DNA from 2 places in the Nonomuraea africana genome. Region 1 is predicted to be linked to the other one. Evidence: riboswitches for the same ligand, from Rfam matches in the RefSeq annotation. Region 1 holds a riboswitch; the other holds the start of a gene.
The links. Region 1 has a riboswitch for cyclic di-AMP ahead of H4W81_RS09000 (CHAP domain-containing protein). Riboswitches for the same ligand answer to the same signal wherever they lie in the genome.

Region 1 (4,031 bases):
TACGGCTGCCGAGCCGCGATGAGCAGCAGCACACCGATGGGCACGTTGATGAAGAAGATCCACCGCCACCCTGGGCCGTCGGCCAGCAGTCCGCCCGCGAACAGGCCGAGCGTGCTGCTCGCTCCCGTCGCCGCTCCCCAGATCGCGAACGCCCTGTTCCGTGGCCTGCCCTCCGGAAAGATCAGTGCGATCAGCGCCAGCGTCATCGGCGCGATGAGAGCCGCGCCCAGGCCCTGCGCGGCGCGAGCGGCCACGAGGGAGCTCGCGTTCTGTGCCAGGCCGGCGGCCAAGGACGCCACGGTGAACAGGGTGATCCCGCCGAGTAGGACGCGACGGTGACCGTATGAGTCGCCGAGGCGACCACCCAGCAGAAGGAACCCCCCGAACACCACCATGTAGGCGTTCATCACCCATGACAGGTCTGCGGCGGAGAAACCCAGGTCGTCCTGGATGGCAGGTAGCGCGACGTTCACCACGGTGACGTCGACGCTGTCCAGTACTTGAGCCAGGCAGAGTACGGCGAGGGCACCTACATGTCGCGGTGTCCAGACGAAGTCTCGCGTGTCCATGAACCTGCTCTCACCCTTGAGAATGAGCATGTGCTCATAGAGTATGAGCACATGCTCATTCTCCCTGCAAGCCCGGCAGGTCAGGCGGCCCTGCTCGCACCCGGGTAGATTTGGTGGTCATGTCACCGCGTGGCGTTGCGATCCCCGACGTACGGCAGCAGCTTTTCGACGCCGCCGAGCGGATCCTGCTGCGCGCGGGCCCCTCAGAGCTGACGGGCAGGGCGGTCACCAAGGAGGCCGGCTGCGCGACCGGTCTGCTCTACAACCACTTCTCCGACATGGACGGGTTCCTGGCCGAGCTGTTTCTCGACCGAGCAGGCAAGGCGGGGGCGGCCCTGTCGGCTCTCACGACCCTCGCGGGCACCGGCGACGTCGTGGACAACCTGATGTCAGCCATCGAGACCCTGCTCACGGGCAATCTGCTGGCCCTCGCCGGCCTGGCGATGGCCAGGCCGGCGATCCTCAGCCACCTGGGCGAGGCGCTCAGCCAAGGAACCCTCGAGATCGACGCCAGCGAGCGCGCATTCGCCGCCTACCTGAAGGCAGAGAAGGAGCACGGCAGGATCGCGGCCGAGGCAGACACCGAGTCGCTGGCGCTCGCGCTGGTGGGTGCGGCGCACCAGCTCCTGCTCACTCGCGGTCCCCATGCCCCGGATCTCCGCGAGCGCATACGCAAGGTCGCCACCGCCCTCACCGAGGGCGTCTCTCCACGCGGCTAGGACGGATCTTCGCGCAACATGACACGTAGACAGCAGGCCTGTCCTTCGAGGGTTTCTCCGGCCGGGCCGTGAGGCCCGACCGGAGAAGGAACCCTATGCGAGCAATCCCCGGTGCCGCCCGGCTGGTCGGCGGTGTCGGCCAACCGCCGCCGCCACCTGAGCCGATTGCCTGTCCCGGACGCGCTTGACGACCACAGCGGTGCACAGCAGAGCGACGAGCACGGCGGCCGGCGCGGTCGCGTCCTGAATCTGCGGAAGCCCGCTGGAGCTCGCCGACGTCACGTTGACGAACGCTTGTTGCGCCGATGCGGACACGTTCTGCACCGGTGGGGCCTTCACCGGGGGTGAGGGTGCTGCGCCGACCGCAGCGCCCTCGCCTTCTTCGGCGACGACCTCGTCGAGCGCGCCGCTGTTCTCCTGCACCTTCCGAGGCAGGCCGTAGCCGACGACCTTGCTCTGATCGCGCTCCTTGCGCTTGAGCCACACCCGGTCGACGTTGCCCTCGATCGTGAAGATCTTGGCTCCGTCCACCCGCTCGACGATTCCGACATGGTCGATGCCTTCGACGCTGTCCGAGCCGGACCAGTCATAGAAGACGAGGGCCCCGGGTTCGGGCTGGTCGCTCCACGCGCCCTGCTGCTTGAACCACTTCGCGTGGTCGACGGTGGACGCGAACTCTCCGACGTACTCCTGGACACCGGCCTGATGGGCGGCCCAGGTGATGAACATGTCGCACCAAGGCGCGGTCTTGAAGTAGGAGTCGCTCTGGTCCACGTTGGCGTAGTACCAGTCGCCGAACTTGGTGTAGCCGTTGCTCTGTTCCCGGTAACCGAGATCCTTTTGGGCAGCCTCAAGCAGCCCTTCCACGATTGATGGCATGAGGTGGGGGAATGGCCCTTTCTCCTTCACCGCCTACCGGGTTAGCTGACGGGTTCGGGCCAGGAGTCGCCCTACCACCACGCATGGTGGATTCACCCCGGGCATGGATCGCTCCACGCCAAGTGGGTCCCCGGTTCCCGTGACGGGCGTGCCCGTCACCGCTGGGATTCGGCGGCCGACCGGCCGCCCTCGGGGGTGAAGGCAAGTCGCCGATCAGTACGTGCGATGTAGGAGGAAGGTAGCGATTCCTTGACCAAACCGCAGCAATAGGCACAAAAGATCTACCAATCGCTGCTTGGCCGCTTACTCGCTGTCAACAGGGAAGGTGCAGGGCAACGGCGGCGAGCAGGACGCCGGACAGAGTTGCCAGGGACAGCAGGAGCACGGCTCTCGGGCCGGGGTGGCGAGCCTGCCCACGGCCTGCCTCAAGTCGAGCGATTCGTTGCTTCATCCGCCGCCCCGACTCGTCACCCGCCCCCAGACTCCCGGTCGGTCCCGTCACGGGAGTGAGCCGGTGGAGCGCGTCGACGACCGGGGCCACCCCGCACCGCCGGACGGCCGCGTCGTCCGCCACCATCTCGACCAGCGTTGAGAGCTCGGTCACGGCGTGCTTCACGGTCGCCGACCACGGAAGTGCCGTGCGCATGGCGTCCGCGACGGCGAGCACCAGGTGATGACGGTGCTGGAGATGGCACCGTTCGTGCTCCAGTACAGCCTCCACCTGCGCGCCGTCCAGTTGCTTCAGCAGACCGGTGGTCATCACGATCGGCCGCGCCCGCCTCGGCAGGCAGTAGATGAGCGCGAAGGGATGCTCGATGAGGCAGACGTCCCTGGGGCTGTCGGGATACCGCGCGATCAGCTGAACCATCTCGTGGTGTCGCCGTCGTTCGGTGACCGTACGGCTGACGCGGGTCATCCCTCGCCACGCGGCCAGCAGGAGCCAGCCACCACCCACCACCGCGACGGCTAATGCGGCCAGTTCTCCGACATGAGTGTGACCTGGCATACAGGAACGCAGGTGCTCGAACCACCTGTGCAGCGGTCCCGGCGGCCAGGCGAGAATCATGAGCGTCAAGGTGAGCAAAACAACGGCCATGGCGGCGAGGAGGCTCACCCACAGAACCACAGCCGTCGCCGGCCGACGAGAGGGCCATGTGGCACGCGCGAGGACCGGCCCCGCCCACTGGCTGATCAAATATAGGGCGACGACCAGGCCGGCGACGATCATCGTCACGGCGCCTCACGCTTTTCGTTGATGTCCGACGAGCGGTACGTGAGGGCGTCGAGAAGTCGTTGGGCGTCGTCAGGGTCGACGCTCTCGGCGAATCTGGCGAGAGCAGGCCCTCGCTCCGGCAGGTTGGCCAGCGCCTCGAGCATGACTGCCACGACATGTTCCTCGCGGCTGGCCACGGCCGTGTAGGCGATGGCGATCCCCACGGGCCTGCGAGTGACGAAGCCCTTCCGGGCGAGCCTGTCGGTGACTGTCTGAACCGTGGTGTAGGCGAGAGGTTTGTCCCTTCCGCGGTTGATCTGATCGAGCAGTTCGCGGATCAGGAGCGGCCCGTTCGCCGTCCACAGTGCTTCCATGATTGCCTGCTCAAGCGGGCCGAACTCCGCCATCACCCGTCACTCTCCCATGGCCCTTCGCTGCGCCCTCATGACTGTTACCGAGGGTCTCAGAAGCAATCATGCCGCCACAAATATGTCCGTATGGGGGCGTGAAACGCCTCCGAACGATCACAGCGGGCTGATGCACCCCGTGGGCCGGTGGAGAGTACCGCCGAAGGTAAAGTTTGGATCGCCGAACAGCAGCTCACGAGGGGGTTTCGGTCGGCGACGTTGATGAACCCTTTGCGTTTTATGT
Region 2 (4,031 bases), 180 kb from region 1:
TCTCCGACAACGACAAGCAGCGGTACGCCATCGCGGGCGACCTGATCAGAGCGAGCCAGGGTCACTCGGTCGCCGTGGATCTCGGTTTGCCGCCCGTCGAGCCTCCCGCGATCCTTTACCACGGGACCGCTCCCCGCAGCCTGGCGGCCATCAAGGCGTCGGGGTTGCTGCCGATGTCGAGGCAGTACGTCCACCTCTCGGCCGACCGCGCCACGGCCGAGCGGGTCGGCGCTCGCCGGGGGACTCCGGTGATGCTGGTCGTCGCCTCGGGGGAGATGCACGCGGGTGGACACGAGTTCAGGGTCAGCGCCAACGGGGTGTGGCTGGCCGACGCCGTCCCGCCGGAGTTCCTCCGCTTTCCCGGCTGACGGATCAGGCCTGCGGGGTTCCTGGGAGTCAGAGGGGGTGCCCCGGATGACGGCCGGGGGTGGAGGTTCCCAGGCCGCAGATCCCCAAGGCGTTCGCCGGGGTGAGAAGTGGGGTGCGGCAGTGCGGCCCCGATGATCCGTGGCCGTCTCGCTCGCCAAGGTCATGCAATCCCGGAGCGGCCGGGAACACCCTTACCGACTCAGGCAAAACCCCGGCCGCCGGGGACGCCCCTCAGCTGGAGAGGTGCCCCCGGCGGCCGGGGCAGGGGAGTCGCGAGCGGACTACGCGCCCGAGTACTGCGGGTAGCCGTACCCTACGACCTGCGACTTCGGACGCACCCGCTGCTCGACGGCACCGTTACCGGTGTTGCCCTCGATCGTGGTGATCGTGCCGTTGCCGTTGTCCTTCTCGACGAACCCGACGTGGTTGATGGAGCTGATGCTCTTGCCGCCGCTCCACGAGAAGAAGACGACCGCGCCGGGCTTGGGGGTGGTGCCCCAGCGCTTGTTGGCCTTGAACCACTTGGCGTGGGTCACGGTGTAGGCGTCCCATCCGACCTGGGGACGGGCGCCGGTCATCTCGCCGACCCACGAGACGAACATCGCGCACCACGCGGCGTTGGCGTAGGCACGGGGGCTGCCGCCGTCACGAGCGACGGTCTCCCTGGCGCGGGGGGAGTTGACGTACCAGTCCTGGAACTTGGTGCCACCGCCGGAGGCGTTCTCCTTGATGCCGATCTGCTTCTTAGCCGCGGCGAGGACGGCAGAGGCGGTGGGCATGGCGGGGATGCGCTGCTTGACGGCGGCCTGCTTGCCGTCGGTCTTCTGTGCGGCCATTGCGGCCACGTGGGACTTGTCCTGGGGGGCGGGAGCGGTGTCGGCCTGGGCGGCCTGCGTGGGAACCAGCGAACCTGCGACCACCGCTGCGCCGAGGGCGGCGTGGGCGTAGGACAGCTTGGGGGCACGGCTACGACGGTGCTTGGCCATGAAAGGGGGACTCTCCTTGCTTAGCTTCATGCCGCTTACCGGGTTAGCTGACGGGTTCGGACGTGAAGCTGCCCTACGGCACGGTGTGCCGATTCACCCCAGAAGGATTGGGTCCCCGGTTCCGCATGGTGCGGATTCAGCGGTCACAGGCAGGGGGCCTGTGATGATCTGCAATGTCAGGCAATGTCCGGTTAGTCCGGGTTTATGCCTCGAGTGACCCCAAGGTAATACATGAGGCAAGTTGGATACAAATTGATAAAGGTCCCGCGATCATCTACGGTCAGGTCATGTCGCCCCAGGACCTGTTCAACCACGGCCTGCAGGAGGACGGACGCCGTCCACGCGAAGCACGCAGATGGTATCTCCTGGCGATCGAATCAGGGCACCAGGAGGCCGCCCGCAGGGCGGCCTTCAACCTCGCCCTCATCGAGGATGAGGACGGCCGTGTCGACGAGGCCCGCCACTGGTACGGCAGGGCCGGCACCCCCCGGGCGATGTTCAATCTGGGCGTCCTGGAAGAGGGCTGCGGCAACGCCGAGGCGGCACGTCACTGGTACGCAAAGGCCGTGGAAAGTGGCCACGCCGAGGCCGCGCCCCGGGCGATGTTCAACCTGGGACTCCTGGAGGACCGGGCCGGCGACCGCACGAGGGCCCGCGGCCACTACCTGATGGCGGTCGGCTCGGGCCACGAGGAGGCCGCCGCGCGGGCCCGCGCGAACCTCGAGGCGCTCAGCGAGCACCCAGCCTGACCCGCGCCTCCTCCAGCATCCGCATCATCGCCAGGCTCTCGTCCAGCGGCATGATCGCGCTCTCCGTCCTGCCCTCCCGCAGCGCCTCGCGCACCTCGCGGATCTCGCCCGCGTAGCCGTTCGACGAAGGGTCAAGAACGCGTTCCTCGGTCTCGAAGCCGGGACCCGACAGCGTGACGCGCTGCGGCGCCCAGAACGGCGCGGCGATGTCGGCGCGCAGCCCCGTGCCCACCACGGTCGCGGTGTTGGCCAGCGGACTGATCAACGAGGTGTCGAGCAGCGCGCGAGCCCCGCCCTCGTAGGTCAGCAGCGCCCCCACCTCGGCGTCGACACCAGAGGGACCGAGCGATCCTGTGAGATGCGTCTCAGCCGGCTCGCCGAGCAGCAGATGCGCCAGCCCGAACGGATAGATGCCCAGGTCGAGCAGGACCCCGCCGCCCAGCGCAGGGTTCCAGAGGCGGTGCTTCTCCTCGTACGGCAGGACGAACCCGAACGACGCCTGGACCGAGCGCAGCGCGCCGAACCGCTCCTCGGTCAGCAGCCCCCTGATCAGGGGGTTGAACCGCATCCACATCGCTTCCATCAGGAACACGCCGGCCTGCCTGGCCAGCTTCACCATGCGCTCCGCGTCGGCCAGCGAGGCGGCCAGCGGCTTCTCGCACAGCACCGCCTTGCCCGCCGCGATCGCCGCCTCGGCCACCTCCAGGTGCTGGGCGTGCGGGGTGGCCACGTAGACCACGTCCACCGCCGGATCGGCGCACAGGTCGGCGTAGGAGCCGTAGGCCGAGTCCGCGCCCAGGGTCGCGGCCAGCTCCGTCGCCCTGCCCAGATCGCGCGAGCCGACCGCGGCCACCCGCATCCCGGGCTCGGCGGCGATCACCGCGCCGACCGTCCTGGCGATCCCACCGGTCGCCGCGATTCCCCAAGCCAGATCAGCCATGAGAGTCCTCCTTCATCGATCAATCATGAAGGATCGCGGGACGGCGCACGCCGGGCGGGCGCGAGCCGTCCCGGGAGCGGAGCCCTCAGCCCATCCAGTCGAAGGTGGCAGGGTCGGGACCGATGCGCCTGCCGGTGCTCATCGCGCCGATCGCGGCCATGTCCTCGGCGTCGAGTGTGAAATCGAACACATCGATGTTCTCCCTGATCCGCTCGGGCGTCGCCGACTTGGGGATCACCACGTTGCCGAGCTGGATGTGCCAGCGCAGCACGATCTGGGCGGGCGTCTTGGCGTGCTTCATGCCGAGCTTGACCAGCCCGGGATCGTCGAGCAGGCCCTTGCCCTGGCCCAGTGGGCTCCACGCCTCGGTCAGGATGCCGTTGGCCTCGTGGAAGGCGCGCAGCTCCTTCTGCTGGAACTGCGGGTGCAGCTCGATCTGGTTGATCGAGGGCACGATCTCGCACTCGTTCATGAGCCGCTCGAGGGTGGGGATGGTGAAGTTCGACACACCGATCGCGCGGACCCTGCCGTCCTTGTAGAGCCGCTCGAGCGACTTCCACGCCTGGACGTACTTGTCCTGCGAGGGCGCCGGCCAGTGGATCAGATAGAGGTCGAGGTAGTCGAGGCCCAGCTTGCGGAGGCTGGTCTCGAAGGCCGCCTCCGCCCTGTCGTGGTCGTCGTTCCAGAGCTTCGTGGTGATGAACAGCTTCTCGCGCGGCACCCCCGACCTGGCGACCGCGCGGCCCACCCCCTCCTCGTTGAAGTAGAGCTTCGCGGTGTCGATGCTGGTGTAGCCCGCCTCGATGGCGAGGCCCACCGCCTGCTCCGCCTCGTCGTCCGGCACCTGCCAGACGCCGAAGCCGAGTTGCGGTATCTGAACACCGTCGGTGTTGAGGAGCAGTGAGTTCATGTTCATATCTCCATTGTTCACGCTGAGTTAGCTGACGCTTCGGGTGGGCGTCCTACCGTGGCGCGTGTCGTGAGAGA

Region 2: linked by a shared signal. The riboswitch ahead of H4W81_RS08165 (CHAP domain-containing protein) and the one ahead of H4W81_RS09000 (CHAP domain-containing protein) in region 1 are both predicted to bind cyclic di-AMP.

Annotation. Positions count from the first base shown of each region.
Region 1 covers NZ_JADBEF010000001.1:1,955,511-1,959,541, reverse strand. The annotation lists gene H4W81_RS09010 (MFS transporter) at 1-599, opposite strand, end outside; gene H4W81_RS09005 (TetR/AcrR family transcriptional regulator) at 689-1,288, shown strand; gene H4W81_RS09000 (CHAP domain-containing protein) at 1,382-2,155, opposite strand; cyclic di-AMP (ydaO/yuaA leader) riboswitch at 2,183-2,351, opposite strand; gene H4W81_RS08995 (M56 family metallopeptidase) at 2,481-3,395, opposite strand; gene H4W81_RS08990 (BlaI/MecI/CopY family transcriptional regulator) at 3,398-3,787, opposite strand.
Region 2 covers NZ_JADBEF010000001.1:1,771,984-1,776,014, forward strand. The annotation lists gene H4W81_RS08160 (RNA 2'-phosphotransferase) at 1-368, shown strand, start outside; gene H4W81_RS08165 (CHAP domain-containing protein) at 651-1,355, opposite strand; cyclic di-AMP (ydaO/yuaA leader) riboswitch at 1,373-1,507, opposite strand; gene H4W81_RS08170 (SEL1-like repeat protein) at 1,643-2,104, shown strand; gene H4W81_RS08175 (Gfo/Idh/MocA family protein) at 2,085-3,044, opposite strand; gene H4W81_RS08180 (aldo/keto reductase) at 3,130-3,954, opposite strand; gene H4W81_RS08185 (hypothetical protein) at 4,024-4,031, shown strand, end outside.